DNA from 3 places in the Candidatus Symbiopectobacterium sp. NZEC127 genome. Region 1 is predicted to be linked to each of the others. Evidence: predicted binding sites of a transcription regulator. Region 1 holds the regulator's gene; each other region holds the start of a gene.

What was found. The regulator LexA, encoded in region 1, represses DNA repair genes until DNA is damaged. The targets are predictions, from matches to a motif close to TNCTGTATGTACATACAGNA.
Region 2: uvrA (excinuclease ABC subunit UvrA) is a predicted target of LexA. The motif match lies at 5,286-5,305, and genes of this name have one in related genera.
Region 3: rmuC (DNA recombination protein RmuC) is a predicted target of LexA. The motif match lies at 8,272-8,291, and genes of this name have one in related genera.

Annotation. Positions count from the first base shown of each region.
Region 1 covers NZ_JAGFPG010000002.1:274,054-284,200, forward strand. Annotated here, with positions in the region: gene aspA (aspartate ammonia-lyase) at 1-691, opposite strand, end outside; gene J5069_RS11325 (FxsA family protein) at 1,191-1,661, shown strand; gene J5069_RS11330 (co-chaperone GroES) at 1,870-2,163, shown strand; gene groL (chaperonin GroEL) at 2,199-3,854, shown strand; gene ubiC (chorismate lyase) at 4,123-4,671, shown strand; gene ubiA (4-hydroxybenzoate octaprenyltransferase) at 4,678-5,547, shown strand; gene plsB (glycerol-3-phosphate 1-O-acyltransferase PlsB) at 5,618-8,083, opposite strand; gene J5069_RS11355 (diacylglycerol kinase) at 8,212-8,580, shown strand; gene lexA (transcriptional repressor LexA) at 8,701-9,312, shown strand; gene zur (zinc uptake transcriptional repressor Zur) at 9,379-9,900, opposite strand; gene J5069_RS11370 (pirin family protein) at 10,000-10,147, opposite strand, start outside.
Region 2 covers NZ_JAGFPG010000003.1:344,427-354,573, forward strand. Annotated here, with positions in the region: gene J5069_RS14935 (LacI family DNA-binding transcriptional regulator) at 1-341, shown strand, start outside; gene J5069_RS14940 (LysR family transcriptional regulator) at 349-1,251, opposite strand; gene J5069_RS14945 (SDR family oxidoreductase) at 1,336-2,046, shown strand; gene J5069_RS14950 (Rieske (2Fe-2S) protein) at 2,219-2,542, shown strand; gene J5069_RS14955 (recombinase-like helix-turn-helix domain-containing protein) at 2,539-2,847, shown strand; gene J5069_RS14960 (aromatic ring-hydroxylating oxygenase subunit alpha) at 2,859-3,881, shown strand; gene J5069_RS14965 (hypothetical protein) at 3,993-4,514, shown strand; gene J5069_RS14970 (single-stranded DNA-binding protein) at 4,618-5,160, opposite strand; gene uvrA (excinuclease ABC subunit UvrA) at 5,466-8,297, shown strand; gene J5069_RS14980 (methyl-accepting chemotaxis protein) at 8,952-10,147, shown strand, end outside.
Region 3 covers NZ_JAGFPG010000006.1:243,823-253,969, forward strand. Annotated here, with positions in the region: gene J5069_RS19915 (tyrosine-protein phosphatase) at 1-476, shown strand, start outside; gene ppc (phosphoenolpyruvate carboxylase) at 538-3,186, opposite strand; gene argE (acetylornithine deacetylase) at 3,422-4,570, opposite strand; gene argC (N-acetyl-gamma-glutamyl-phosphate reductase) at 4,841-5,845, shown strand; gene argB (acetylglutamate kinase) at 5,868-6,641, shown strand; gene argH (argininosuccinate lyase) at 6,751-8,121, shown strand; gene rmuC (DNA recombination protein RmuC) at 8,337-9,887, shown strand.

The DNA of each region.
Region 1 (10,147 bases):
CCAGATTCACTTCCAGCAGCAACTCGCCGGTGCGCAGCAGGTTTTTGTTCTCTTCGTAAAGCAGCACAGAGAATGCGTGGAATTCCTGACCCAGCGTCATCGGCACCGCATCCTGCAACTGGGTACGCCCCATCTTCAGGATGGTTTCAAATTCTTTGGCCTTGCGCTCGAAGCCGTCAGCCAACTGGGTGATGGCGTCTATCAGCGTCAGGATGGCGCTGTACACCGCAATACGAAAGCCGGTGGGATAGGCGTCGTTGGTGGACTGGCACTTGTTCAGATGATCGTTAGGGTTGAGATACTGATATTCACCTTTGTTATGGCCCATCAGCTCCAGACCAATGTTCGCCAGCACTTCGTTGGTGTTCATGTTCACCGAGGTGCCCGCTCCCCCCTGATACACATCAACCGGGAACTGATCCATGCATTTGCCGTTGTTCAGCACTTCATCGCAGGCACGGATAATGGTATCGGCAATCGCGCGGGGAATGGTTTTCAACTCGCGGTTTGCCAAGGCAGCGGCCTTTTTAACCATCACCATGCCACGCACGAATTCGGGAATATCACTGATTTTGTGGTTGCTGATGTAAAAATTTTCAATTGCCCGCAGGGTATGAATGCCATAGTAGGCATCGGCGGGAACTTCACGGTTACCTAACAGGTCTTCTTCAATACGGATGTTGTCTGACATGAGAGCCTTCTCTTGAATCCTGCAACTTGATGAGAACGCGTTTTGCTAACCACCTTGGTGTTAACAAAAAAGCGTGTTAACCAATAATCGTGCCAATAAACGCGAGTTATTATCACGAGGGTGTTACCACAAAATGTATCACCACAGGCAACAGTCGCAGAACGATTGACCATAACTGCCTCCGCTGGGGTGATGATATATTGTATAGAATCCCAAAAGCGTAGTTTCGATCACTCAATGAAGATGTGTAATTAATAAAGTAAATAAATTGTGATAGTGGTCACTGGTGATTATTGCGCAACGAAATTTTCCATCTACAGGTTGAAAATCCTCGCTTGCGCTACCACTTCATTAAATTATAAGGGTTGATGTTGGATCTCTGGTGATAGGTCTTCATGATGGCCGGATGCATAACAGATGACGGCAGCCTATGACTCAGGCGGATATCGATCGTTTTGTTCGTTTTATAACAAACAGTTAAATAAATCAGGAGAATCCAGTGCGCTGGTTACCGCTATTCCTACTCTTTCTTTTTGCCTACATCGAAATTTCGCTGTTCATCCGCGTTGCGGAAGTGCTGGGCGTCGCGGTGACGTTGCTGCTGGTGGTGTTTACCTCCTGTATTGGCGTTTCTCTGGTGCGCAATCAAGGGGTGAAAACGTTTATTCAAATGCAGCAGAAAATCGCGGCGGGAGAGAGCCCTGCGGCGGAAATGGTCAAAAGCGTATCGCTGGTATTGGCGGGCTTTTTGCTGCTGCTGCCCGGTTTTTTCACTGACTTCCTGGGATTGCTGCTGCTGTTGCCCCCGTTGCAAAAGCGGTTGACGGTTAAACTGATGCCTCATCTGCACATTTGGCGTGGCGCTGGCACCGCATCGTCCGGCAGCAACGGCAACACCTTTGACGGTGAGTACTATCGCAAAGATGATGACCGTAAAAACCTCGAGCATAGAGACGATCAAGACAAATGATGCTGATTAAGAAAAAGATATTAAACATCTGTTTTATATCTAATTTTTATTCTTCATTATCAGAATTTCATCGTTATCGCAAAAAAAAACCTTTTTCTCCCTTGAAGGGAAGCGAATCGTCCCCACTTAGAAACTCACAAGGCGGGTATCAAAATGTACCCGGCGTTAATCCCAAACTGATATGGACTTTCTCAAAGGAGAGCTATCAATGAAAATTCGTCCATTGCATGACCGCGTGATCGTCAAGCGTAAAGAAGTCGAGTCCAAATCTGCTGGCGGTATTGTTCTGACCGGTTCTGCTGCGGCTAAATCTACCCGTGGTGAAGTACTGGCTGTGGGCCATGGCCGCATTCTGGAAAACGGCGACGTAAAACCGCTGGATGTGAAAGTTGGCGATATCGTCATTTTTAATGATGGCTATGGCGTGAAAGCCGAGAAGATCGACAACGAAGAAGTCCTGATCATGTCTGAAAGCGACATCCTGGCGATTGTTGAAGCGTAATCATCTGAATCGAACGAATTTAAGGGAAATAAACCATGGCAGCTAAAGACGTAAAATTCGGCAATGACGCGCGCGTAAAAATGCTGCGCGGCGTGAACGTTCTTGCGAACGCAGTAAAAGTGACTTTAGGCCCGAAAGGTCGCAACGTCGTTCTGGATAAATCTTTTGGTTCTCCGGTTATTACCAAAGACGGCGTGTCCGTAGCGCGTGAAATCGAGCTGGAAGACAAGTTCGAAAACATGGGCGCACAGATGGTGAAAGAAGTGGCCTCCAAAGCGAACGACGCAGCGGGCGACGGCACCACCACGGCAACCGTACTGGCACAGTCTATCGTGAACGAAGGTCTGAAGGCCGTTGCCGCAGGCATGAACCCGATGGATCTGAAACGCGGTATCGATAAAGCGGTTATCGCTGCGGTTGAAGAACTGAAAAAACTGTCCGTACCTTGCGCTGACACCAAAGCCATTGCTCAGGTCGGTACCATCTCTGCCAACTCTGATGACACAGTGGGTAAACTGATCGCTGAAGCCATGGAGAAAGTGGGCAAAGAAGGCGTTATCACCGTCGAAGAAGGCTCCGGCTTACAAGATGAACTGGCCGTTGTGGAAGGGATGCAGTTCGATCGCGGTTATCTCTCCCCGTATTTCATCAACAAACCGGAAACCGGTTCCGTTGAGCTGGAAAGCCCGTTCATCCTGCTGGCTGACAAAAAGATCTCCAACATCCGTGAAATGCTGCCGGTACTGGAAGCCGTTGCCAAAGCAGGCAAACCGCTGCTGATCATCGCAGAAGATGTTGAAGGTGAAGCGCTGGCTACGCTGGTGGTGAACACCATGCGCGGTATCGTTAAAGTGGCTGCCGTGAAGGCACCTGGCTTCGGCGATCGTCGTAAAGCCATGCTGCAAGACATCGCAACCCTGACTGCCGGTACCGTTATCTCTGAAGAGATCGGTCTGGAACTGGAAAAAGCCACCCTGGAAGATCTGGGTCAGGCAAAACGCGTTGTGATCAACAAAGACACCACCATCATCATCGACGGTGTGGGTGATGAAGTGGTTATCCAGGGTCGTGTTGGTCAGATTCGTCAGCAGATTGAAGATGCGACTTCCGATTACGATCGCGAAAAACTGCAAGAGCGCGTTGCCAAACTGGCGGGCGGCGTTGCCGTTATCAAAGTCGGCGCGGCTACTGAAGTCGAAATGAAAGAGAAGAAAGCACGCGTTGAAGATGCGCTGCACGCGACCCGTGCTGCCGTTGAAGAAGGCGTGGTTGCCGGTGGTGGTGTAGCGCTGATTCGCGTAGCCAATGCCATTCGCAATCTGCAAGCTGAAAACGAAGATCAGAACGTGGGTATTCGTGTTGCGCTGCGCGCGATGGAAGCACCGCTGCGTCAAATCGTGGAAAATGCCGGTGAAGAACCTTCCGTTGTGGCTAACAACGTGAAAGCAGGCGAAGGTAACTACGGTTACAACGCCGCAACCGAAGCTTACGGTAACATGATCGACATGGGTATTCTGGATCCGACCAAAGTAACCCGTTCTGCACTGCAATATGCCGCATCCATTGCTGGCCTGATGATCACCACCGAATGTATGATTACCGACCTGCCGAAAGAAGATAAAGGCGATTTAGGTGCTGCTGGTGGTATGGGTGGCATGGGCGGTATGGGTGGTATGGGCGGTATGATGTAATCAACGTCGGGCACTGGCGCGTTGCGCTGAGGCCCGGGTGAATACATCAACACGCTTTTACGCTCAACGTAAACACTATCTGGTATAGCGCCAGATAGTGTTTTTTTATGCGCCATTTTTGTCTTTTTTCTGAGCAAACGGCGATCAAATCTTGCCAGCGCGCTGTCAAAGATTAAAAAAATGTTATCATATTGCGCACCCAACGGTGGCGGGGTGTGCTGAGGCGTGATGTTTTGTGCGTTACAACAGCCACCATTGGAGTAGGGATATGTCCGATGCAGCGCTAACACTGCTGCGCACCATAGAATGGTTGCACGCGACCGATTGGTTAAAAGAAACGCCGATGGCGTTACCATCCCCCGTCGATACCTGGCTGACAGAGACCGGTTCGATGACGCAGCGGCTGGAACGACATTGCACACAGTTGACGGTGGTGCCGTACTATAATGGTTACATTGCGGCTGAGATGCTGGGTGATGAACAGCACGAGTTGCCTGACTGCGCGCGTTATTGGCTGCGAGAGGTGATAATCTACGGCGATGGACAGCCCTGGGTGGCCGCCAGAACGCTGATTCCGCCCTCAGCCCTTGACACCTCGGTGTCCGCGTTGACTACGCTTGGTAATACACCGCTCGGGCGCTATCTGTTCAAACAGAACTCCCTGCAACGCGATTACATACACATTGGACGCTGTGAAAACCTGTGGGCTCGGCGATCCCGTTTGCGTTTGTTTAATCAGCCGATACTGCTGACAGAATTGTTTTTGCCCTCGTCGCCTGCGTATCATTTTCAAGGCGTTGACCAGGGTAACCGTTAAGGAGAAATGACGTTGGAACGAAGTATGACAGCGGGAAAATGGGGCGCTTACTGTCGGTTAATGCGAATTGATAGGCCGATCGGTTCCCTGCTGTTGCTCTGGCCAACCCTCTGGGCATTATGGCTGGCGGGTGGCGGTGTGCCGAGACCGTGGACGCTGTTGGTGTTTGTCGCGGGGGTGTTTCTGATGCGCGCGGCAGGCTGTGTGATCAATGATTACGCCGACCGCCATTTTGATGGGCATGTCAAACGCACCGCGTCTCGCCCTTTACCCAGCGGCCTGGTGAGCGAGCAATCGGCAAAAGTGCTGTTTGTCGTTTTGGTGCTACTGGCGTTTGCGCTAGTGCTGACGTTGAATCGCATGACCATTTGGCTCTCCGTGGCGGCGTTGGCGTTGGCATGGATATACCCCTTCATGAAACGCGTCAGCCATCTGCCGCAGTTTGTGTTGGGCGCAGCCTTCGGCTGGTCGATCCCCATGGCGTATGCCGCAGTCAGCGAATCGCTGCCCGCCAGCGCCTGGATCATGTTTTTAGCCTACATCTGCTGGACTGTCGCCTATGACACGCAATATGCCATGGTCGATCGCGATGATGATCTCAAGATTGGCATCAAATCCACCGCTATTCTGTTCGGGCGCTTTGATACCTTGATCATCGGCTTGTTGCAGGCGAGCATGCTGGCGTTGATGGTGGTGCTAGGCATGCAAATGAAGCTGGGCGCCGCATTTTTCCTGACGGTGCTGATGGCGGCTGGTCTGTTTGGTTATCAGCAATGGCTGACCGCCGGGCGTGAGCGCGATGCCTGTTTCCGTGCGTTCCTCAACAATAACTATGTGGGCATGGTGTTGTTTGCGGGAATTGTGCTGGGGCTGTGATGGTCCCCGGCATCACACAGGGCGTGTGATGCCGGAGTAAAGCGGTAACGGATGGTGCTTTAACGCAACACTACGCTTGCGCTACTTCCTGCTTTTCGTCTTCCGGTTCTGCGCTGGCCGGTGTACTGGCACTTTCAATCGTCAACCTGACTTCCGGTGTGATTAAATCGCTCAGAATACGATAGAGCTCCAGCGTACTGCGCGTATCCACGCTGCTGCTGTCGCTGATGTAGCCTTCCTGACGCAGCGTGGCTACCAGCGTTGAGAACACGGCCTTATCAAAGAACTCAGGCGCGTTAATGCCATGCAGCACCGACAGACGCTGGGCCATATTGCGGCTTTCTTTTTCCAAGGTACCGCGGTTCATTTCCGGGTTAGCGCCGAGTAATGACAGCGTAATCGCGTAGCGTTGCAGGGTTTCCCGCACACCGGCAGCCAGCAGTTGGAGCGTGCGAATTCGCAGCGGATTTAGCACCAGCGCATCTTGTTTGATGACAATCAGTTCCTGACGCACCAACTCCGTGGTTAACGTTTCAATGACCGCAGGCAGTGCCTCTTTACTGTAATGCAAGAACAGTTCGGCTTGAATTAATGGGTAAATCAACGACATCTGTCGTGTTAATTCATCCGGCGTGATCCTGCCACGGTGCATGATAATGCTGGCGATCATCGATGGCAGCACCAGCAAATGCTGGATGTTGTTGCGGTAATAGGTCATCAACACGGCCTGTTCGCGCGGCAGAATGATGATCTCGCCAATATTGTCTTGTTCAACTTCAAATTTGTTCATTGCCAGCGCGTGTTCCAGCAGTTCCGGCGCTGTCTTTTTCGGCGCAGTGACATCTTTGCTGTAAGGCACGTTGCGCAGCAATTGCAAATAGCAGTCCAGTTGCTCATGCATTTGTTCACGGGTCAGTGCGCGCTGACGTGATGCCAACAGTGCCGTGGAGCACAGGTTCATGGCGTTGGCGGCTGCAGCGTTGTTAATGCGCACCATGATGATATCGGCAATATTTTGCACGGTAGGCGTGAGCCAGGTAGGGCGCTGCGCTTCAATCGGATCGATCGCCTCGCGCCACTGCGGCACATGGTGATTGAGGTAAGGCGTCAGCGACAGTGGCTCGCCAAAATTCACATAGCCTTGCCCCAGATTGCGCAGTTTGCGTAATCCGCGCACCATCTGCATCAGGCCTTCTTTCTCTTTAGTAGCACCGCGCAACTCTTTGGCATAGGTGCCCACTTCCATCACATGCTCATAACCCACATAAATCGGCACCAGCGTGATGGGGCGCGTACCACCGCGCAGCATCGCCTGAAGGGTCATGGCCAACGTGCCGGTCTTGGGCTCCAGCAAACGGCCGGTGCGCGAACGCCCCCCTTCCATAAAGTACTCAACGGAGTAGCCGCGAGAGAACAGCTCACCGAGATATTCACGGAAAATGGTGGAGTAGAGCTTGTTGCCTTTGAAGGTCCGGCGAATAAAGAAAGCACCCAGACGGCGGAAAATCGGGCCTGCTGGCCAGAAATTCAGGTTGATACCTGCCGCGATATGGGGGGGAACCAGACCCTGGTGGTAAAGCACATAGGAGAGCAGCAGGTAGTCCATGTGACTACGGTGGCAAGGCACGTAGACCAGCTCATGGCCATCCTGCGCCAACTGGCGTACGCGCTCGGCATTGTGTACGTTGATGCCTTGATACAGGCGGTTCCAGGTCCAGCTCAGAATGCGATCTGACAGCCGCACGGCTTCATAAGAGAAGTCCGCTGCGATCTCTTCCATCAGGGCGATAGCATTTTGCTGCGCTTTCTCATGGGAGATTTTCTTGCTGCGCGCCTCATCTTCAACGGCTTTCTTGATGGCCTTCGAGTCCAGCAGCTTATGGAATAGCTCCTGACGTACCGGCAAACGCGGGCCAACGGCGGCCAGGCGTTGACGGGCAAAGTGCATGCGTGCGACACGCGCCAGTTTGTGCGCTATGGTTTTGTCAGTGCCGTGTTCGGTTGCCATGTGACGCAGCGACACGATGCTGGAGAAGCGTACAAAGCTGTCGCGTCCCAACCAGATAACAGCGAAAAATTTCTCAATCCCGTTGAGCAGACGCAGATGCGGCGTGGCACCGTGCTGTCCTTCACGGCCCGGAGAGCGGCCAAACATGACAGAAACGGGCACCATCTGCACATCGAGATAGGGATTGTTGCGGTGCAGATCCAGATAATCGTGGAACAGTTTGACGGATTCCTGCTTCGGCGTGTAATAGCGGAATACGCGTGGGCCATCGTTAATAAATACGTGGCTGGGCAGCGACACACCGTCAATTTCCGTGGGTTCCAGCGGATCCGGCAGTTCTAACGCTTGGCATTTTGCGCGCAGCGTCAGTAAATCCGCCTGTGAGTTATAAGGCAGCACATAAAGAATGGGGCGAGAAGGATCTAGCCCTAACTCCGCCACGGGATCGTTAGGAATTATCTTGCTTTTCACTAACAATTTGAGTGGGAAATTCAGTAATTTATAGTAAATTTTACGCCAGCCGGACATAACAACCAGAAGCCTCTTGAGTAGCAATGCGCCGCAAGGATACCAGAAAGTACAAGGGAGATCTGTGGTGTGAGACAACGGTGTTACGGGAAAATTGCAAAAAATCTCTGATAAACGGGTGAAAAAACATGAATAAGGCTACCGGGGTAACTCGGATTATCAAGGCAACCGGGTACTCCCTCAAAGGGCTGAAACAGGCATGGCAGCACGAAGCTGCATTTCGACAAGAACTGATGCTGCTGGTCGTAGCGGTGCTGGTCGCGTGTTGGCTGCCCGTAGCACTGCTGGAGCGGCTATTGCTGATTGGCGTGGTAGTGGTAGTGGTGCTGATGGAACTGGTCAACAGCGCCATTGAGGCGGTTGTCGATCGCGTGGGAACCGAGCATCACGAACTGTCCGGGCGCGCCAAGGATATCGGATCGGCGGCCGTGTTTGTGGCCTTGGTGTTTGCCGGCATTGTCTGGGTCAGCATTCTCTGGCCCCTCATCCTGGGGTGATTTCAGCATGATTTTGGGGCAACGCTCATAAAAACACGGGTATTTGCCTCTCTGTCATTCCCAAGCCGCGATGACCTGTATATACTCACAGATAAACTGTATAAACAACCAGGGGGCGGGATGAAAGCATTAACAACCAGACAGCAGCAGGTCTATGATCTGATTCGCGATCATATTGCGCAGTCCGGCATGCCGCCAACGCGTGCCGAAATCGCCCAGCGACTGGGTTTCCGCTCACCGAACGCAGCGGAAGAGCATCTGAAGGCGCTGGCGCGCAAAGGCGTGATTGAAATCGTCTCCGGCGCATCACGCGGGATCCGCCTGTTGATGGAAGAAGAAAATGTTGGACTGCCGCTGATTGGCCGTGTCGCCGCGGGTGAGCCGCTGCTGGCGCAAGAGCACATCGAGTGTCACTATCAGGTCGATCCGGCCATGTTCAAACCGCACGCCGACTTTTTGCTGCGCGTCAGCGGTATGTCTATGAAAGACATCGGTATATTAGACGGTGATTTGCTGGCCGTGCATAAAACCCAAGAGGTGCGTAACGGCCAGGTAGTGGTGGCGCGCATTGAAGATGAAGTGACGGTTAAGCGCTTGAAACGTCAAGGTAACACCGTACAACTTCTGGCGGAGAATGACGCATTTTCTCCCATCGTGGTTGATTTGCGTGAGCAGAGCTTCAGCATTGAAGGACTGGCCGTCGGTGTTATCCGCAACGGTGAGTGGAGCTAAACGCCGTTAGCCGACAGGGCGTTTCTTTCAGGGAAAGCCTTGTCGGTGATGTATCAGCCTTTCAGATCAACGTCCGGGTTTCGCACTCTTGATGGGCACCGTATGGTCATGGTGACAGTGCCCGTGTTCACGACAATCAGCCACTTCCTGACAGGCTTCGCACAGGCCGTGTGCCTCGACCACGCTGTGACGCAGCGTGAAATTGGCGCTTTGTGCCAACTGCTGAAGAATGGCTTCAATGCCTTCCGTCTGGCGTTCCGTAACTTGCCCGCAACGATCGCAAATAAACAGCGCTGAAGTATGGCTATGCTCTTCAATGTGGTGACACATGACATAGCTGTTGGTCGATTCCACACGATGGATAAACCCTTGCTCCAGCAGAAAATCCAGTGCGCGGTATACGGTAGGGGGTTTTGCTTGTGGTTCTGAGGCGCGCAGCAGATCCAACAGATCGTAAGCACTGATCGCGCCGTGTTGCTGTGCCATCAGCCGAAGCACTTCGAGTCGCTGTGGCGTAAGGCGTACATTGCGCTGCTGGCAAATGCTTTCCGCCTGGGCAAGGAGTTTGTCTTGGTCGCTTGAATCCATTGGCCTGATCCTACCGCATGATGATGAACACGTCCTCCATCTTACCATGTAAGGCGCGGGGTGCGCTGTGATAATCCATCAAAGCGCCGAGAAAGCGACTCAGGCAACCAAATCGATCAGCAGCGCGCGCAACGGGGCTTTGGCGCGGATAGTCAGCTGTTTTTCCTGCTGAATGAAGGCGCCGTCTCCACACTGTAATACCGTTGCGTTCTCTTGCGGCGTCATGGCTTCCATCGCACCGTGAATC
Region 2 (10,147 bases), on a different contig from region 1:
TGCGCTGGCTTTCCGCACATCCTGACCGCCTTGGCGTGACCGCGATTTTTTGCGCGGCGGACAATCAGGCGGTGGGCGTGGTGGATGCGCTGGCACAGCGAGGCATTCGCGTTCCGGATGATATATCGTTGGTGGGAATGGATAATATTTTGCCGCTGGATATGCTGCCGGTGTCACTGACCACGGTGCACTTGCCGCTTGATGCGGTTGCCAGAGCCGCACTGCAACTATTAACGCAGCAACTGGTGCCTGCACAGTCGCTTGGGGTGACACAGCATGTTGAATTGGCCGGGCATTTGGTGGTGCGAGAATCGGTAAAACGTCTCAACGCACTCGCCTGATGCCTGCCTAAAATCGTGCTGCGGTGGCCGCGACCAGCGCATCTATTGCCAAACGCAGGCGGGGCAACATCACCGGTGTTGCCCGCCATAAGGCATGAATCGCCAAATGTCCGGCAATGACTTCGTCCAGCACGCTAACCAGCAAGCCGTTCTCGAGTTCTTCCTTGACTAACCAATAGGGCACCCTGCCGAGACCGTATCCCGCCTTGATGGCATTGACGGTCAACAGTGCACCATCCAGCAATAAACGGCTATCCGGAGTCAGCACCCGGTGTGTTTTGTCAGCCAACTGAAAGTGCCACGGGGCGGCGTAGCCCTCTTTCAGCGTGCCGATCAGGGTGTGGTGATGAAGATCGTCTATGCCGTGCAGCGGCGGTGAATGGGCAAAGTAACCCGGTGTGCCGCACAGTACGATGCGTTGTGTGCCTAACTTTTTGGCGACAATTCCCGCCGCATCCGGCAGTTCTCCTACGCGCACGGCAAGATCGACAGATCCATCGAACAGGTCGGCCATCTCGACAGAGGCCGAGACACTGATACTCAATTGGGGCCACTGCTGGCACAGCGTCAACAGGGCGGGCGTGACGACGTGCGCGCCGAGCAGCGGCGGTACACTTACCGCTAGCTGGCCTGCGGGTTCTGCTGTGATGCTGGCAAGCAGCGTTTCGACGCGCTCAACCTCGTTCCTTGCCGTCCGGCAGGCATCCCGATAGGTCACACCCTCTGCCGTTATGGTCTGCTGGCGGGTGGTACGGGTGAATAAGGGGGTTTTCAGGCGGTTTTCCAATCGTCGAATGGCTTTGGTAACCGCCGAAGGGGTGAGCCCAAGCAGGGCGGCCGCTGCGGTAAAGTTGCCGCTGTCACATACGGCCAGAAATACGCCGATGTCATCTCCGGGGTAATGTCGCATAATGCCTATTGCTGAATGTCAGGAATAAATATTGGTAGTGTATTTCATTTTACCGGAATGATATTCGCCAATAAGCTCTGTTTTATGAAAAAGACACAGACTTACGCCATTCTTGGTGGCACTTCAGGCATTGGGTTCGCTCTGGCTCAGCGACTGGTCGCGCGCGGCGATCGCGTGGCGATCGGCGGGCGTTCGGCGGAAAAACGGGCCATTGCGCTCAGGTTACTGGGCGAGCGGGCATCCGCCTATGCTGTCGACACTACCGATCGCGCTTCTCTGGCCGCCTTCTTTGCGCAAACCTCCGCGCTTGCCGGGCTGTTTACGCCCGCCGCATCTTACACCACGGGCGCGTTTCAGGAGGGGAGCATTGAGACCAGCGAAGCGCTGTTTCAGGCAAAATTTTGGGGGCAATATTGGGCGGTGTATGCCGCGTTGCCCTCGCTGTTGCCGGATGCGGCGGTGGTATTGATGTCGGGAGCCGCTTCTGCGCGTCCCCTTGGTGCGCCCGCTTATGCGGCGTGCAATGCCGCCCTGGAAGGATTGGCGCGCGGGCTGGCGGTTGAATTGGCGCCACGCAGGGTAAACTGTTTGTCTCCGGGCACCACCGACAGCACGCTGTGGCAGGGTCGTCCGGCGCAGGTGCGCGAGGCCGCTTACCAACAGTGGGGCAAACTCAACGTATTGCAACGTCCTGCAACGGTGGAAGAGCAGGCCGATGCGGCGCTGTTCCTGCTCGACAACACGCACATGACGGGCAACACGCTCTATTGCGACGGGGGATATACGTTGCGTTAGCATGAGGCAACGTCAATTTTTTGGCGTTGCCCTTGCAGTATCTGCTTTTCTCGCCTTTTAACAAATTCCACTCTTGATTTGCCGCCTTCCTTGACGATTTAAGCATCAATTTTATAGTTGTTCGAAGACGATAGCGTCTATTTCACTAATGAAACCGATGTCGGAGAGAGCGATGTGCTGGATTGGTGTCTGCGAGGCAGATCAGATACAGGAAAACAGGCCGTTTAGTGGCAGCGTGGAAAATAACGCCGTCGGTATTTACCTGCTTGATGGCAAGTACTACGCCCTTGAGGATATTTGCCCGCACGCTTATGCCTTGTTGAGTCAGGGATTTATTGAAGACGGTAGCGTTGAGTGCCCCTTACACGGCGCAGTGTTTGATATTAAAACCGGGCAATGTCTCGGCGGGCCGGGTGAGCGTGACCTGCATTGCTACCGGGTGCGGCGCGTTGAAAATCACATTCAAATCAGGCTAACGGAGGAGACCATCGCATGAAGGCCGATCAGGAATTTAATCCGGCGCTCGCAGCGCAGCTGCCGACTATCTCGTCCATTGGCGGCGGTAACGGCTGCATCCATGCTCCTGGTGGATACCGCAATCTGGTCTGGCAGAGTCGAAGCAGCGCGCCAACGCCCTGGACGCTGACCTTTATCGCCGGACTGGAAATCCTGTTTGATCAAGGTATCGATACCCTGCCCGCGTTGGTGGAAGGGTTGAATTCAGCAGCACTGTACGATCAGCAAGGTCAGCCCTGGCAGGAAGCAACGCTGCGGGCCTTTTTGCAAGAAAACGGCAAGTAAAGGAGGGCGCAATGGATTCAACGGTGCAGCAATACCTCGATCGCGGGTTACGGGGCTTATGGTATCCGGTACTGGCCAGTTGGGAAGTGCAGGCCAATCCTGTCGGCATCACGCGGTTGGGGGAGCAGATTGTGGTGTGGCGCGACAGCGACGGCCAGGTTCAGGCACTGGAAGACCGCTGCCCGCACCGGGGTGCTCGTCTATCGCTTGGCTGGAACCTTGGCGATCGCATCGCCTGCTGGTATCACGGCGTTGAGGTTGCGGGAGATGGTGTGGTCAAGGATGTACCCGCCGTTGAACGCTGCCCGTTAGTCGGGCAACGGGTGGTGGTGAGCTATCAGGTTAAAGAAGCCTATGGTGCCATTTTTCTTTGGTTCGGTATTACCGCCAACCAGGAAGCGGAGCCGTTGGTGTTTCCTGAAGAGCTGACCGACGGAGAAACTTTCAGTCATTTTCTCTGTACTGCCGCCTGGCGGTGTAACTACCAGTATGCGCTGGAAAATGTGATGGACCCGATGCACGGAACTTACCTGCATTCCGCGTCTCATTCCATGGCGCAGGGGGCGCGTAAAGCGGAGATGGTGCTCGATCCGACATCAAGCGGTTTTATCTTCAGGAAAAAAAATCAATCTGGGGTTAATTTTGATTGGGTGGAGTTAGGTATCAGCGGTGCTTACTGGATGCGGCTCTCGATCCCCTATCAAAAACGTTTCGGCCCCGGCGGCCCTTTCTGGATTGTCAGCATGGTGGTGCCGGAGGATAACGATAACTGCCGCGTTTTTTTCTGGCGCATTCGCCGTGTGGTCGGCTGGCAGCGTGATATGTGGCGTTTTATGTACCGAAACCGTTTGGAGAAATTGCATTGGGCCGTGCTGGAACAGGATCGCATCTTGCTGGAGAACCTGGCGCCGGACGCGAGCGCTTACGAATACCTCTACCAGCATGATGTGGGGCTCTCTCGCTTGCGCCGAATGATGCAAAAAACGGCAAAAACACAGGTGGCAGAGCGGGAAACACAGCCCGCGTTGCGCTGATCGGTGAAGATGCGGTGCCTTGCTCATATTGTGAACAATAAATGAAAGATTATACGTTTATCACCCTATAGCATTATCGCTGGATTTAATAACGGAAAGGTATCAGCGGTAATGATGAGTATTTCGGCAGTAAACAGTAATCAAATCAGTGCGGTGAATAGAGAGACGGTTACCAGTGCTAAAACTGTCCACATTAAAGATGTTTCCACACTAAAGGCAACGTTGAAAGATGTGAAGAACAGCATAGAGGATTTTTGTAAGGGTCTTGATAAACCAGGGATCTTTAAACCGGGTGAAGAGAGTTTTAAACGTCTAAGGGCCGCTTTGGAACGCGTGAACGAGGGCGCAACGACGTTGTTGAGTAAACTCGACGGCTCCTCATATCAGCATCATGCGTCGAAACGGACCAACCTGGAAAAAATAAATGTCGACGTTGATCTTTTGCTTAATAAGATCTGTTCTAAATTCAAGGGTTCACAGCAACAAGCGCAATTTAATCGAGAAAATGAAGACAGGTACAGAGCAAATCAAGCGGAACGCGCAAAAGCGAACTTTGAGCGTAAGCAACACGCCAATCAGATGATTAAAGCAGGAAGAGGCGATGAGCTGTATAACGGCGGTATGGTGAAATAACGGGCTGTTAGCGCAGTTGTACCCTTGAGAATATCTTGAACGTAACGCCCTGCTAAAGTAGGGCGTTACGTTTTGACTGGAGCTTGTTTTACCTACCCCAGGCTTAAAACGGAATATCGTCGTCAAAGTCCATCGGGGGTTCATTGCCGCCAGGCATCGGGGCATTGTTTTGCTGGCGCGGTGCTTGCTGTGCGCCACCGCTGAAGGCCTGACCGCCCTGAGGCTGCTGCGGTTGTCCCCAGCCACCCTGCGGTGCGCTGTTGCCTGCGTTGCCGCCTGCCGGTGCGCCACCGCCTTGACGGCCGCCCAGCATCTGCATGGAGCCGGAAATATCGACCACCACTTCTGTAGTGTAACGATCCTGTCCGCCCTGATCCTGCCATTTACGCGTGCGCAGTTGACCTTCGACATACACCTGTGAGCCTTTGCGCAGGTATTCTCCAGCCACTTCAGCCAGCTTTCCGTACAGCGTGACGCGGTGCCATTCTGTGCGCTCTTTCTGCTCGCCGGTCTGCTTGTCGCGCCAGGTATCTGACGTGGCCAGAGTCAGGTTAGCAACGGCACCACCGTTCGGCAGATAACGGACTTCCGGGTCTTGCCCCAGATTCCCGACAAGAATCACTTTATTAACGCCTCTGCTGGCCATGCTTGTGTCTCCTGATGAGTCAATACGTAAAGTCTAAGCCAGAAATCATAACATGCCAGCACAGTGCTGAGTACCCGCGATGTTGCATCCACACTTTTTTTATTGGTTACATTGTTGCATCAGAGTACTGGATATTTATTCAGTTTTTTGTTAGCGTATTTTTTCTGCTTGTCCCCCCACTGAGCCGCCGTCTGCGGTGCTAAAAAACGCAGCGGGTGATTTTTTGTGTCATAATTGCACGTTTCGTACCGGTTATCTCCGCCTGCGGGATGATGAAAATAGCGTTAACTCCGGGATGTATGTGAATGGATAAGATCGAAGTTCGTGGTGCCCGTACTCATAACCTCAAAAATATCAATCTGATAATTCCGCGCGATAAACTGATTGTGGTCACCGGGCTGTCGGGGTCCGGTAAGTCGTCGCTGGCGTTCGATACCCTGTACGCGGAAGGGCAGCGGCGCTACGTTGAATCGTTGTCTGCCTATGCGCGCCAGTTTCTCTCGTTAATGGAGAAACCGGACGTCGACCATATCGAAGGGTTGTCACCGGCGATTTCCATCGAGCAAAAATCCACGTCTCATAACCCGCGCTCAACCGTGGGCACCATCACCGAGATTCACGACTATTTGCGTCTGCTCTTTGCCCGCGTGGGTGAGCCGCGCTGTCCGGATCACGATGTGCCGCTGGCGGCGCAGACGGTTAGCCAGATGGTGGATAACGTGCTGGCGCAGCCGGAAGGTACTCGCCTGATGCTGCTTGCGCCCATTGTTAAAGATCGCAAAGGGGAGCACACCAAGACGCTGGAAAACCTGGCGACACAAGGCTATATCCGCGCCCGTATCGACGGCGAAGTGTGCGATCTTTCCGATCCGCCCAAGCTGGAATTGCAGAAGAAACACACCATTGAAGTGGTGGTCGATCGTTTCAAAGTGCGTGAAGATTTGGCACAGCGTCTGGCGGAATCGTTTGAAACCGCGCTGGAGCTTTCCGGCGGTAGCGCTATCGTGGCGGATATGGATGACAGCAAGCTGCCTGAACTGCTGTTCTCCGCCAACTTTGCTTGCCCGCAGTGTGGCTACAGCATGCATGAGCTCGAGCCGCGTATGTTCTCCTTTAACAATCCGGCAGGCGCGTGCCCGAGCTGTGATGGGTTGGGCGTGCAGCAGTTCTTCGATCCGGCGCGCGTGGTGCAAAACGGTGAGCTGTCACTGGCGGGCGGTGCGATTCGTGGCTGGGATCGACGTAACTTTTACTATTTTCAGATGCTGCGCTCCCTGGCGGAGCATTACCGCTTTGATGTCGAGGCACCTTACGACAGCCTGAGTGAAAAAATTCGTCACGTCATTCTTTACGGCTCTGGTAAAGACACCATCGAATTCAAATACATCAACGATCGTGGCGATACGTCCGTGCGACGCCATCCCTTCGAGGGCGTGTTGAATAACATGGAGCGGCGTTACAAGGAAACCGAATCAAGCGCAGTGCGCGAAGAGCTGGCCAAGTTCATCAGCAACCGCCCTTGTGCCAGTTGCAGCGGCACGCGTCTGCGTAAGGAAGCGCGCCATGTGTTTGTCGAACAGACCACGCTGCCGCAGATTTCCGACATGAGCATCGGCCATGCGATGACGTTCTTCCAAAACATGAAGCTGAGTGGGCAGCGCGCGCAGATTGCCGAGAAAGTGTTGAAGGAGATCGGCGATCGCTTGAAGTTCCTGGTGAACGTCGGGTTGAACTACCTGTCGCTGTCGCGTTCTGCCGAAACGCTTTCCGGCGGTGAAGCGCAGCGTATCCGACTGGCGAGCCAAATTGGTGCCGGGCTGGTCGGGGTGATGTACGTACTGGACGAACCTTCCATTGGTCTGCATCAGCGGGATAATGAACGCCTGCTGGAGACATTGATCCATCTGCGCAATCTGGGCAACACGGTGATTGTGGTGGAGCATGATGAAGACGCCATTCGCGCGGCGGATCATGTGATTGATATCGGACCGGGCGCGGGGGTGCACGGCGGTCAGGTGGTGGCAGAAGGCTCGGTAGAACAGATTATGGCGGTGCCAGAATCATTGACCGGCCAGTACCTGAGCGGTGAGCGGAAAATCTCAGTGCCGTCGCAACGTGTGCCTGCCGATCCGACCAAAGTGTTGAAGCTGGTGGGCGCAAAGGGCAACAACCTGAAAGATGTCACGCTGACGCTGCCCGTCGGACTGTTCACCTGTATCACTGGTGTCTCCGGTTCCGGTAAATCGACGCTGATTAACGACACGCTGTTTCCGCTGGCGCAACGTCAGCTCAATGGCGCAACGCTGGCGGAACCGGCAGCGTACCGTGAGATTCATGGCCTTGAACATTTTGATAAGGTGATCGATATCGATCAAAGCCCGATTGGGCGCACACCGCGTTCCAACCCGGCGACCTACACCGGCGTATTTACTCCTATCCGTGAACTGTTTGCCGGTGTGCCAGAGGCGAGAAGCCGCGGATACAACCCCGGGCGTTTCAGTTTTAACGTGCGCGGTGGGCGCTGTGAGGCCTGTCAGGGCGATGGCGTCATCAAAGTGGAGATGCACTTCCTGCCGGATATCTATGTGCCTTGCGATCAGTGCAAAGGCAAACGCTACAACCGTGAAACGCTGGAAATCAAATACAAAGGTAAAAGCATTCACGAAGTGCTGGAAATGACCATTGAAGAGGCGCGTGATTTCTTTGATGCCATTCCTGCGTTGGCGCGTAAGCTGCAAACCCTTATCGACGTGGGGCTTTCCTATATCCGTCTTGGCCAGTCGGCGACCACGCTCTCCGGCGGTGAAGCCCAACGTGTGAAACTCTCCCGCGAGTTGTCCAAGCGAGGAACGGGTCAGACCCTGTATATTCTTGACGAGCCGACCACCGGGCTGCATTTTGCCGATATTCAGCAACTGCTGGACGTGTTGCACCAGTTGCGCGATCAGGGCAACACCATTGTGGTGATTGAGCACAATCTGGATGTGATTAAAACCGCAGACTGGATTGTGGACCTGGGGCCGGAAGGGGGCAGCGGTGGCGGTCAAATACTGGTATCCGGCACCCCGGAGACGGTAGCCAATTGCGAAGCGTCGCACACTGCCCGTTTCCTCAAGCCGATATTGGCACGCAAGTAGCGCTGTTCACGACGCCCGGTGTTGCGCCGGGCGTCGTGATTATAAAGGGGGCCACGTTTACTTTTTATTTCGATAAGCACCGCTTTCGCTGTCATGCGCTTATTTCACGCTATTCCTCTCAGCAATAAATATCCTTTCGAACAGAATCACACGAGAATTATTTTCTATTTTCTCTGTGTATGACGCGCCACTTATCCTATTAAAAAATAGCCGCAGAGGTATCTTTTACTTATTGCATGATTCTGTCGATCGATCCACTCATATTGATAGGTTTTGACTTTTATTTGTTAATTTTTAAGTGATTAAAACGATCAATGGTGTAAAGATGATATGCTTACTGCCGATAAACCTAGAGACATCAGGGGTAATCTGGGGCGAAACGAAGCAGACAACAACATCAGCAACGTATTATGACGGCGATTGCTGGGTAACATTAAGCCGCAATTCTTAGCGTCAGATTTTATTTTTTCGATGATAGCACTGAATAATGGGTGAGGGGATGCTATTTCCCTAACATCGACAAAACAGCCATTTATATTGCTTAGTGTTAACGCGAGACAGGCTTCGCCAGCAACAGATCATCACTCATTCTGATGGGATTTAACAATGGAAGAATAACCTGGCTGTGATACGCAATATGGGAAGGAGTGAAGAATGAATATCGCTAACTGGCGCATCGGTTATCGTCTCGGCAGTGGATTTGCTTTTCTGGTACTGATGCTGTTTGTGGTCAATGCGTTCTCAATCTCGAAACTATCGTTGTTTCATGAAGATGCGAAGCTGATTGTCACGCGGGTTTATCCTGATACGGTGACAACCACCGATCTTATCGATGTGGTGAACAGCACGCTGGTTGCCTACCAGCGACTGCTGCTGGTTACCGATCCGGCTCAAGTGAAAAGCACGCTGGAGATGCTGGGCGATCTGCGCAAACGTGGCGGCCAGCTGCTGGATAAATTGGTCGCCAGTAATAGCCCCGAGGCGTCGCAACAGATTATTCGGGATATCCAACAGATTCGCCCACAGTTTCTGGCATCTGGCGATAAGATTATCGCGTCATTGAACGCCGGGGATCGTGAGGCGGGTGTGCGTGAATTCACTACTGCCATGAATGACATACAGCGCAACTACCGCGAGCAAGTGCGCAAACTGGTCGCCTTTCAAAACGGCACCATGTCCAAAACCCTCGACACCATGACGGCCACATACAATCAAACGCGTTTGCTGCTGGTGCTGATCTGCCTGGCGGCGGCAGCGGCGGGCGGTATGATCGCCTGGCTGATTACGCGCAGCGTGACCCGCCCGATTCATCAGGCGCTGGAGTTGGCCGATCGCGTAGCGCAGGGCGATCTTACTTACCACGTACAGGCTGTCCATCAGGATGAAACCGGTTTGCTGCTCAAGGCATTGGATAACATGAACAGCAGCTTGCGTCATATTGTGGGTCAAGTGCGCGACGGCGCCGAGGCGATTTCTACTGCGGCTTCGCAGATTGCCGCCGGTAATCAGGATCTCTCGGCGCGTACCGAAGAGCAGGCCAGCTCGCTGGAGCAAACCGCCTCCTCCATGGAAGAGCTGACTTCAACCATCAAGAACACCGCCGATAACACCCGTCAGGCAACGTCGGTTTCGCATCAGGCATCGGATGCGGCCAAAAACAGCAGTGAAGTGATGCTCTCGGTGACGCAAAAAATGCGCGGTATTCAATCGTCATCGCAGCGCATGGCTGAGATTATCGGCGTTATCGACAGCATTGCGTTTCAAACCAATATTCTGGCGCTCAATGCGGCGGTTGAAGCGGCGCGCGCGGGTGAGCAAGGACGCGGTTTTGCCGTGGTTGCCAGCGAAGT
Region 3 (10,147 bases), on a different contig from region 1:
CGTTGGGTTCAGAGCAGCTCTCTGCGTTTGACTCGCAGGCCTTTATGCTGGAGCTTTATCGGCGTTTGCCCTTCAATAATCCCGCTTATCGTCAACTGGTTGCCCTGTTGCAGAGGCCAGAAGAGGGGGCGTTGGTGCAGCACTGTGCCGTTGGCAAAGATCGCACCGGCATCGGCTCCGCGCTGGTGTTGTTTGCGCTCGGCGTGGATGAAAAGACGGTGATGGAAGACTACCTGGTCACGGATATCACCCTTGCGCCTTTCCGCACGCAACTGCTGACATCGCTGGCCGATACGCTGAATGAGAAAGCGCTGTCGCAATTCTCCTTTGTGCTCTCGGTTCAGGAAGCGTTTCTGGCGACCGCACTGCGAACCATCAAAGAACGCTATGGATCGATAAACCGCTGGCTGGCGACGGACTACGGGCTGGACGATGACGCGCGCTACCAGTTGCAGCGTAAGTATCTGGTTGACTAGATAGGTAAAACGAAGACGGTATCCCGCCTCAGTGCGAGGCGGGAAGAGAGGGGCGTTGCGGTTAGCCTGTGTTACGCATACCGGCCGCCACGCCTGCAATGGTCACCATCAGCGCCAGTTCTACTTCCGGGCTGGGGTTCTCATGCTCACGCGAACGGTGTAACAACTCGGCTTGCAGCACGTTTAACGGGTCGGTATAGACGTTACGCAGCGCGATAGACTCCGCAATCCACGGCAAATCTGCCATTAGATGGTCATCGTTGGAAATCCGTAGCACCACGTTGATATCTGCCGCCAACTGGTCGCGCAGCTCTTTGCCCAACGGCCACAGCTTTTCGTCAACCAGACGCTGATCGTAGTATTCCGCCAGCCACAGGTCCGCTTTGGCGAACACCATTTCCAGCATCCCGATACGCGTAGAGAAGAACGGCCAGTCGCGGCACATGGTTTCCAGCGCTTTCTGCTGCCCATTTTCCACGATTTTTTGCAACGCAGCGCCCGCGCCCAGCCAGGCTGGCAGCATCAGGCGGTTTTGCGTCCAGGCAAAAATCCACGGAATGGCGCGCAGGCTTTCTACCCCACCGTTAGGACGGCGTTTCGCCGGGCGTGAACCGAGCGGCAGTTTGCCCAGTTCCAGCTCCGGCGTTGCGGCGCGGAAGTAGGGAACAAAGTCTGGATTCTCACGCACATAGCCGCGATACATATCGCAAGACACGCGAGAAAGTTCATCCATGATGTCGTGCCATTCCGGTTTCGGTTCTGGCGGCGGCAGCAGGTTGGCCTCAAGGATAGCGCCGGTATAGAGCGACAAACTGCTGATGGTCACTTCCGGTAAGCCGAACTTGAAGCGGATCATTTCACCCTGTTCGGTCACGCGCAGGCCACCTTTCAGGCTGCCCGGCGGTTGTGACAGCAGGGCGGCGTGAGCCGGTGCACCACCGCGACCGATGGAGCCACCGCGACCGTGGAACAGCGTAAGCGCAATGCCTGCTTTCTCGCAGGTTTTGATCAGCGCGTCCTGCGCGCGATACTGCGCCCAGGAAGCCGCCATCACGCCCGCATCTTTAGCGGAGTCGGAATAGCCAATCATCACCATCTGCTTGCCCTGGATAAAGCCGCGATACCAGTCGATACCCAGCAGTTGCTTCATCACATCGTCGGCGTTGTTCAGGTCATCCAGCGTTTCAAACAGCGGAGCGACCGGCAAGGCGAAGGGGCAGCCCGCTTCTTTTAACAGCAGGTGCACGGCCAGCACGTCGGACGGCGTGCGCGCCATGGAGATAACGTACGCGGCGATAGAGCCCTGCGGCGCTTCCGCGATCACCTGGCAGGTATCCAGCACTTCCTTGGTTTCTGCGCTCGGTTCCCACTGACGGGGCAGCAGAGGACGTTTGGAACTCAATTCTCGGATCAGGAACGCCTGTTTGTCGGATTCAGACCAGCTTTCGTAGTCGCCCAGCCCAAGGTAACGGGTGATTTCCGCCAGCGCTTCGGTGTGGCGCGTGCTTTCCTGACGCGCATCGATACGTACCAATGGCACCCCGAAGCAGCGCACGCGGCGCAGGGTATCGAGCAGTTGGCCATCGGCGATGATGCCCATGCCACAGGCATGCAGCGATTGGTAGCACGCGTGCAGCGGTTCCCACAGCTGTTCGTTGTGTTCCAGCAGATCGTGCGGACGCAGCGTACGCTCGCCTTTCAGGCTGCCCTCAAGGTAAGTCAGGGTCGCGTTAAGCTGCGCACGCAGGGATTTCATAATAACGCGGTAAGGTTCCTGAACCTCTTCCCCTTCTGCGATACCGGCACGCTCACGCAGTTCCGGTGTGCATTCCGACATGGAAAGCTCGGACACCAGCACCTGAATATCACGTAAAAACAGGTCTGCGGCTTTCCAACGGCTCAGCAGCAGGACGTGACGGGTGATTTTGGCGGTTACGTTCGGGTTGCCGTCGCGGTCGCCGCCCATCCAGGAGGTAAAGCGCACGGGGACAGAATCCACCGGCAGGCGGAAACCAAAAGATTTTTCCAACTGCTCATCCAGCTCGCGCAAGAAGGCGGGCACCCCTTCCCACAGGCTGTTTTCCACCACGGCGAAGCCCCATTTGGCTTCGTCTACGGGCGTTGGGCGGATCTTACGGATTTCATCCGTGTGCCAAGACTGGGCGATCAACTGGCGCAGACGGCGCATGATCTGGTTGCGTTCATAGTCTGCCAGATCGTTGTGATCGAGCTGTTTCAGGCAGGTGTTAACTTCAACCAGCTTATGAATCAGCGTGCGACGGGTGATTTCTGTCGGGTGTGCGGTCAGCACCAGCTCAATGGAGAGCGTCTCCACCGCGTCACGAATATCGCGTTCGCTTAAGTGTGCCTGCGCTTTCAGGCGATCGAACGCCTGAGATAAAATTTCCGGGTTGCTGGCCGCTTCGCCGTGCGGCGAAATAGAGTGATATTGCTCTGCGGTGTTGGTCAGATTAAGAAACTGGCTGAAGGCGCGCGCGACCGGGAGCAACTCCTCATTGGAGAGATTTTGCAGCGTGTTCAACAGCTCCTGACGATGCTTTTCATTGCCTGCGCGGGACGATTTTGACAGCTTACGGATCGTCTCGACCTTATCAAGAATACTCTCTCCTAATGCATCCTTGATGGTGTCACCAAGAAGTTTACCCAGCATGCTCACATTACTTCGCATCGCGGAATATTGTTCGTTCATATTTACCCTGACCCATCTCTATTTTTTGTAAGTTTGTTTCATAGAAAGACGCAAAACGCTGCCTTCATCTAGCCACGCCCGGCGGGATTCGTCAATTGACGATTGGTTGTTTTATCACCCTGCCGGTTTTACCCCTCTGTTGTTGTACCTGCTTTCGTGTGGGATTGGCAATCGGTGAAATTTAATTACATCCATGCGCAGATTAGGGGCGCTTATTACGCCCCTGCTTTCGCGTTTACCGGCAGAAATGTTGCACCATCTGGGTGATCAATTTATGCGTTGGGGCGATGAATGCGGTGTCGAGATATTCATCCGGCTGGTGGGCCTGTTCAATCGAACCGGGGCCGAGTACCAGCGTCGGGCACAGCGTCTGGATAAACGGTGCTTCGGTGCAATAGTTCACTACATCCGTGGGCACACCCAGTAATTTCTCAATCACACCCACCAAGGCATGATCCACCGGGCACTCATAGCCGGGGATCGGCGGGTGCAGTTCGCTGACGCTGACGCGTCCCGGCCAACGCTCACTCACCGGTGCCAGCGCTTCCGTCACCAGACCGTTCAAATCGTTCAGCGTCAATCCCGGAAGCGGGCGAATATCCATATGCAACTCACAGCAGGCACAAATGCGGTTGGCTGCATCGCCACCGTGGATGTGGCCGAAATTCATGGTCGGATAGGGGATATGGAACGCCGCGTTGTGATAACGGGTTTGCAGCGTATTGCGCAACACCATCAGGTGGGAGATGGCATCGTGCATCAGTTCGATGGCATTTACGCCGCGCGAAGGATCGCTCGAATGGCCGGATTGTCCCTGAATCCGCACCGCGTTTGACATATGGCCTTTATGGGCGCGAATCGGTTGCAACGAGGTTGGCTCACCGATGATGGCGCAATCGGGGCGTATTTGCGTAGATTCAGAGAAATATTTAGCACCCGCCATGGTGGTCTCTTCATCGGCGGTCGCCAGCACGTAAATCGGTTTGGTCAGTGTTGCCGGGTCGATATCGCGCAGCGCATCCAGAATAAAGGCGAAGAAGCCTTTCATATCCGCCGTGCCCAGCCCATAAAGCTTGTTATCGTGTTCTGTCAGGGTAAAGGGATCGCGCGTCCAGCGGCCATCATCAAACGGCACCGTATCGGTGTGCCCGGCCAACAATAAGCCGCCCTGACCTTGGCCGATGCGCGCCAGCAGATTGAATTTATGCCGTGTACCGGGCACCGGCTGCACCTCAACGTGAAAGCCCAAATCAGCAAACCACCCGGCGAGCAGATTGATTAATGCTTCATTGCTCTGATCGAGCGCCTGATCGGTGGCGCTGATGGAAGGCGTCGCGATCAACGCCCGATACAGCTCAATAAATGGGGGTAAATTCATCTTCACTGTTGACAGCCTTATGTTAGGATAGTATCAATATTCATGCATTTATTATGAATAAAAATACAATAACGCGTAGCGAAAGGAAACTGTTTCGATCCCTTCAATGAGACATTGCCTGATAGTCTACACCTGCACCGGTCGAATACCGTTAGCGGGTTTGGCGTTTTGTAGATACCCTGTTTTAACGACATTGTTTTAACAACATTGTTTTTAACGATACTGTTTTTAACGATGCATTGTTTACATCATTTTAGTGGAAGGTATGCAGATCCCATGCTGAATACGTTGATTGTTGGTGCAAGCGGTTATACTGGCGCTGAACTTGCACTTTATCTGAATCGTCATCCTCAGATGAACCTCACCGCACTTGCGGTATCCGCGCAGAGCGTTGATGCGGGCAAACGCATTTCTGACCTGCACCCTCAACTGAAAGGCATCATCGATTTGCCGGTGCAGGCGTTGACGGATGCCGCCGAAGCCGCCAAAGGCATCGATGTGGTGTTTCTGGCGACCGACCACAAAGTGAGCCACGATCTTGCGCCGGTGTTTCTGGCCGCAGGCTGCGTGGTGTTCGATCTCTCCGGCGCGTTTCGCGTGCAGGATGCTGAATTTTATCGCCGCTATTACGGTTTCGAGCATCAACACGCTGACTGGCTGGCGCAGGCGGTGTACGGCCTGGCAGAGTTTCAGGCGGAGCGCGTGAAGCAAGCGCAGCTGATTGCCGTCCCCGGTTGTTATCCGACGGCGTCACAGTTGGCACTGAAACCGCTGGTGGATGCGCAACTGCTTAACACCGACCAGTGGCCGGTTATCAATGCGGTTAGCGGCGTGAGCGGCGCCGGGCGTAAAGCCTCACTCACCAGCAGCTTCTGCGAGGTGAGCCTGCAACCCTATGGCGTGTTCAATCACCGCCATCAACCCGAAATTGCGACCCACCTGGGTATCCCGGTTATCTTCACGCCGCATCTGGGGAATTTCGCACGTGGGATTCTGGCGACCATTACCTGCCGCCTGAAACCGGGCGTCAGTGCGCAGGATGTAGCGGAAGCCTACCACAATGCTTATCACGACAAACCGCTGGTGCGCCTCTACGATAACGGGGTTCCGGCGCTAAAATCGGTTGTTGGCTTGCCGTTTTGCGATATCGGTTTCTCCGTACAGGACGAGCACCTGATTGTGGTCGCCACGGAAGACAACCTGCTTAAAGGTGCGGCGGCGCAAGCTGTACAGTGCCTGAATATTCGTTTCGGTTTCCCTGAAACCCAATCTTTGCTCTGACAAATCCTGAGGCACGAAAGCGATGAATCCGTTAATTATCAAACTGGGCGGTGTGTTACTGGACAGCGAAGAAGCGCTGGAGCGTCTGTTTACGGCGCTGGTTGCCTATCGTGAGCAATACCAGCGCCCGCTGGTCATTGTGCACGGCGGCGGCTGCCTGGTGGATGACCTGATGAAAAAACTGGCGTTACCCGTGGTGAAGAAAAACGGGCTGCGCGTTACACCGGCGGATCAGATCGACATCATCACCGGTGCGCTGGCAGGTTCGGCCAACAAAACGCTGCTGGCCTGGGCGAAGAAACACGCCATCAACGCGGTGGGTCTGTGTCTGGCGGATGGCGGCATGACTACGGTAACGCAGTTGGATGAATCCCTGGGTTACGTGGGCAAAGCACAGGCGGGTTCCGCCGATCTGCCCAATGCGCTGCTAAGCGCCGGGTATCTGCCAATCGTCAGTTCCATCGGCATCACCGAACAAGGTGATTTGATGAACGTTAACGCCGATCAGGCCGCAACCGCGCTCGCAGAGACGCTGGGTGCCGATTTGATTCTGCTGTCGGACGTGAGCGGTATCCTTGATGGCAAAGGCCAACGCATCGCTGAAATGACCGCGCAGAAAGCGGAACAGCTGATTGCGCAAGGGATTATTACCGACGGCATGATCGTTAAAGTCAACGCGGCGCTGGATGCCGCTCGCGCGTTGGGTCGCCCGGTAGATATCGCCAGCTGGCGTCATGCCGATCAACTGCCCGCGCTGTTTAACGGCACGCCGATTGGCACGCGGATTCAGGCGTAAATCTGTTAATCTGTAAGGCATTTCCGTTGGCCGAACGGTAACGGAAGCGAGCATGCGGGTTCGCCCGCATGGTTACAAGACATTGAAGCACATTTTGGGAGTATCGGTTATGGCGTTGTGGGGCGGTCGTTTCAGTCAGGCGGCAGATCAGCGGTTCAAACAATTTAATGACTCGCTGCGGTTTGATTACCGTCTGGCGGAGCAAGATATCGTCGGCTCTATCGGCTGGTCAAAAGCGCTGGTGACGGTCAACGTACTCAGCGCGCAGGAACAGCAGCAGCTAGAGCAGGCGCTGAACGCGCTGCTGGCCGAGGTGCAAGCCGACCCGGAACAGATTCTGCAAAGCGACGCCGAAGATATTCATAGCTGGGTAGAGCAGAAGCTGATCGACAAAGTGGGCGATCTGGGTAAAAAGCTCCACACCGGTCGCAGCCGTAACGATCAGGTTGCCACCGATCTTAAACTCTGGTGCAAGGCACAAATCGGCGAACTGCAACTGGCCGTGCGCCAACTGCGCGCCGCGTTGGTGGCTACCGCAGAGGTGAATCAGGATGCGGTGATGCCGGGTTACACCCATTTGCAGCGCGCCCAACCGGTGACCTTTGCCCACTGGTGTCTGGCCTACCATGAAATGCTGGCACGCGACGAAAGCCGCCTGGAAGATACGCTAAAACGCCTCGACGTCAGTCCACTGGGCTGCGGCGCGTTAGCTGGGACGGCCTATCCTATCGATCGTGAGCAACTGGCGGGCTGGCTGGGTTTTGCGTCTGCCACGCGTAACAGTCTGGATACGGTGTCAGATCGCGATCATGTACTGGAACTGCTCTCTAATGCCTCGATCGGCATGGTGCACCTGTCGCGCTTTGCCGAAGATCTGATCTTCTTCAACAGCGGTGAATCCGGGTTCGTTGAGCTGTCCGATCGTGTAACCTCCGGCTCCTCTCTGATGCCGCAAAAGAAAAATCCGGATGCGCTGGAACTGATCCGCGGTAAATCGGGTCGGGTGCAAGGCGCGCTGACCGGCATGATGATGACGCTCAAAGGTTTGCCACTGGCGTACAACAAAGACATGCAGGAAGACAAAGAAGGGCTGTTCGATGCGCTCGACACCTGGCATGACTGCCTGATGATGGCGGCACTGGTGCTGGAAGGCATTCAGGTTCGCCGTCCGCGCTGCCAGGAAGCGGCGCAGCAGGGCTACGCGAACGCGACCGAGTTGGCCGATTATCTGGTGGCGAAAGGCGTTCCGTTCCGCGAAGCGCATCACATCGTTGGTGAGGCAGTGGTGGAAGCCATTCGGCAGGGTAAACCGCTGGAAGCATTGCCGCTGGTGGATTTGCAGAAATTCAGCGCCACCATTGGCGATGACGTGTATCCCATCCTGTCGCTGCAATCTTGTCTGGAAAAGCGCGCTGCCAAAGGTGGTGTGTCACCACAACAGGTCGCGCAGGCGATTACCGATGCCAAAGGGCGTCTGTAATACCAATAACGCGATGTCATCTGTATCAGGGCCGGATTTCCGGCCCTTTTTTATTTAGCCAATGGCGATAAGCCATAACGCAAACCGCCTCGCATTTTAACCATTTCGCTGCCGACAACGATGCCGCTTCGCGCTGGCCTGCGCTATTCTTTCTGGACATACATACAGTATCACTTTACCTTGACGGACAGTGGCGACAACGAAAGGAATGCGACGTGGATATCACCCTCTTTTACGGCGTAGGCGGCGGGGCGGTCGGGGTGCTGGCGGGATGGCTTGTTGCCAGCCTGCGTTATCAGCAGCGCCGCGCCCGGCAAGAAACGGAACAACGTATACAAGAACAAGCGTTACAGCAGGCGCAAAGCGTGGTACGTGAACTTCAGCTCGCGCGTGATAAGGACGAACAACGTCGGCGTCAGGATGATATGGAGCTGCGTCTGATGCACGGTAAACTCACCGCCCATCAGGAAAAGCTGCTGGTCATGGCCCGGTTGCAAGAGGAGTGCAACCAACTCAACCAGGAGCTGCGCGCGCTGCGCGAAGCAAACGGTGCGCAGGAAGCAGAGCTGCGTGAAGTGACCATCCGTTTGGAAGAAACCCGCCTCGCCGCGGAGGAAAAACAGCGCCTGTTAATCAACAGCGAACAACGCCTGACGACGCAGTTTGAAAATCTGGCTAACCGGATTTTTGAGCACAGCGGTCGCCGAGTGGGTGAGCAAAATCAACAGAGCCTCGATAAACTGCTGGCGCCGCTGCGCGAACAACTGGACGGTTTCCGTCGTCAGGTTCAGGAAGGGTTTGGTAGTGAAGCGCGTGAGCGCCATACTCTGGCGCATGAAATTCGTCAGTTGCAGCAACTCAACGTGCAAATGGCGCGAGAGGCGGTCAACCTGACCAAGGCCCTGAAAGGTGATAACAAAACCCAGGGGAACTGGGGTGAAGTGGTGCTGGGACGCGTACTTGAGGCTTCCGGCTTGCGTGAAGGCCATGAATACCAAACGCAGGTCAGTATTCAGACGGGCGCAAACGGGCGCATGCAGCCGGATGTGATCGTCCGCCTCCCACAGGGCAAAGATGTGGTGATTGATGCCAAGATGTCGCTGGTGGCCTATGAGCGCTACTTTAATAGTGAAGATGACGGGGAACGCGCCAGCGCGCTCAACGAGCATATCGCCTCCGTGCGCGGGCATATCCGACTGCTGAGTAATAAAGATTACCAGCAATTGCCGGGGCTGCGCTCGTTGGACTATGTGCTGATGTTTATCCCCGTGGAGCCTGCGTTTCTGGTTGCTATCGACCGCCATCCAGAATTGATCAGCGAAGCCCTGCAACATAACATCATGTTGGTTAGTCCCACCACGCTGCTCGTCGCGTTACGTACCATCACCAATCTGTGGCGTTATGAACAGCAAAGCCGCAATGCACAACAGATCGCCGATCGTGCCTCTCGGCTGTACGATAAACTGCGTCTCTTCGTTGAAGATATGTCGGCGTTGGGACAAAGCCTGGATAAGTCACAGGCCAGCTATCGGCAGGCCATGAATAAACTGGCCTCCGGGCGCGGTAATCTGATAGCCCAGGTAGAAGGTTTCCGTTCCCTTGGTGTTGAGGTTAAGCGTACCATAAACCCCAACGTGGCGGAGCAAGCGGTGCTTTCTGCCGAGGCTGACGAGGAACAAGGGCGGCTGTCTCAGCAGCCTGAAACAATGCAAACCGAGGTCCCTCCCGGCGGAGAACAACCTGCAAGCACATCGAATCAACGATGATGCGTCACGAATGTTCGCGTTTTACAACTTTATTCAGTGCATCAGAGCGGTGGGTTTTTAAGCCTGGTCTGTTACACTCTCCCCATTAAGGGGTAGTTTCAAAATTCGATGTTCCTCTTCGATTGTTGATGCGAAACGCGCACAGACACGCCAAGCTCGTGTTGCGCATAACGCTCGACAGCGCAATGTGAGCGGCGAGTGCAGCCGATAGTGCGCAAAGGGGATTGACCACAATTCTGATTTGGAAAAGTAGGGCGAAG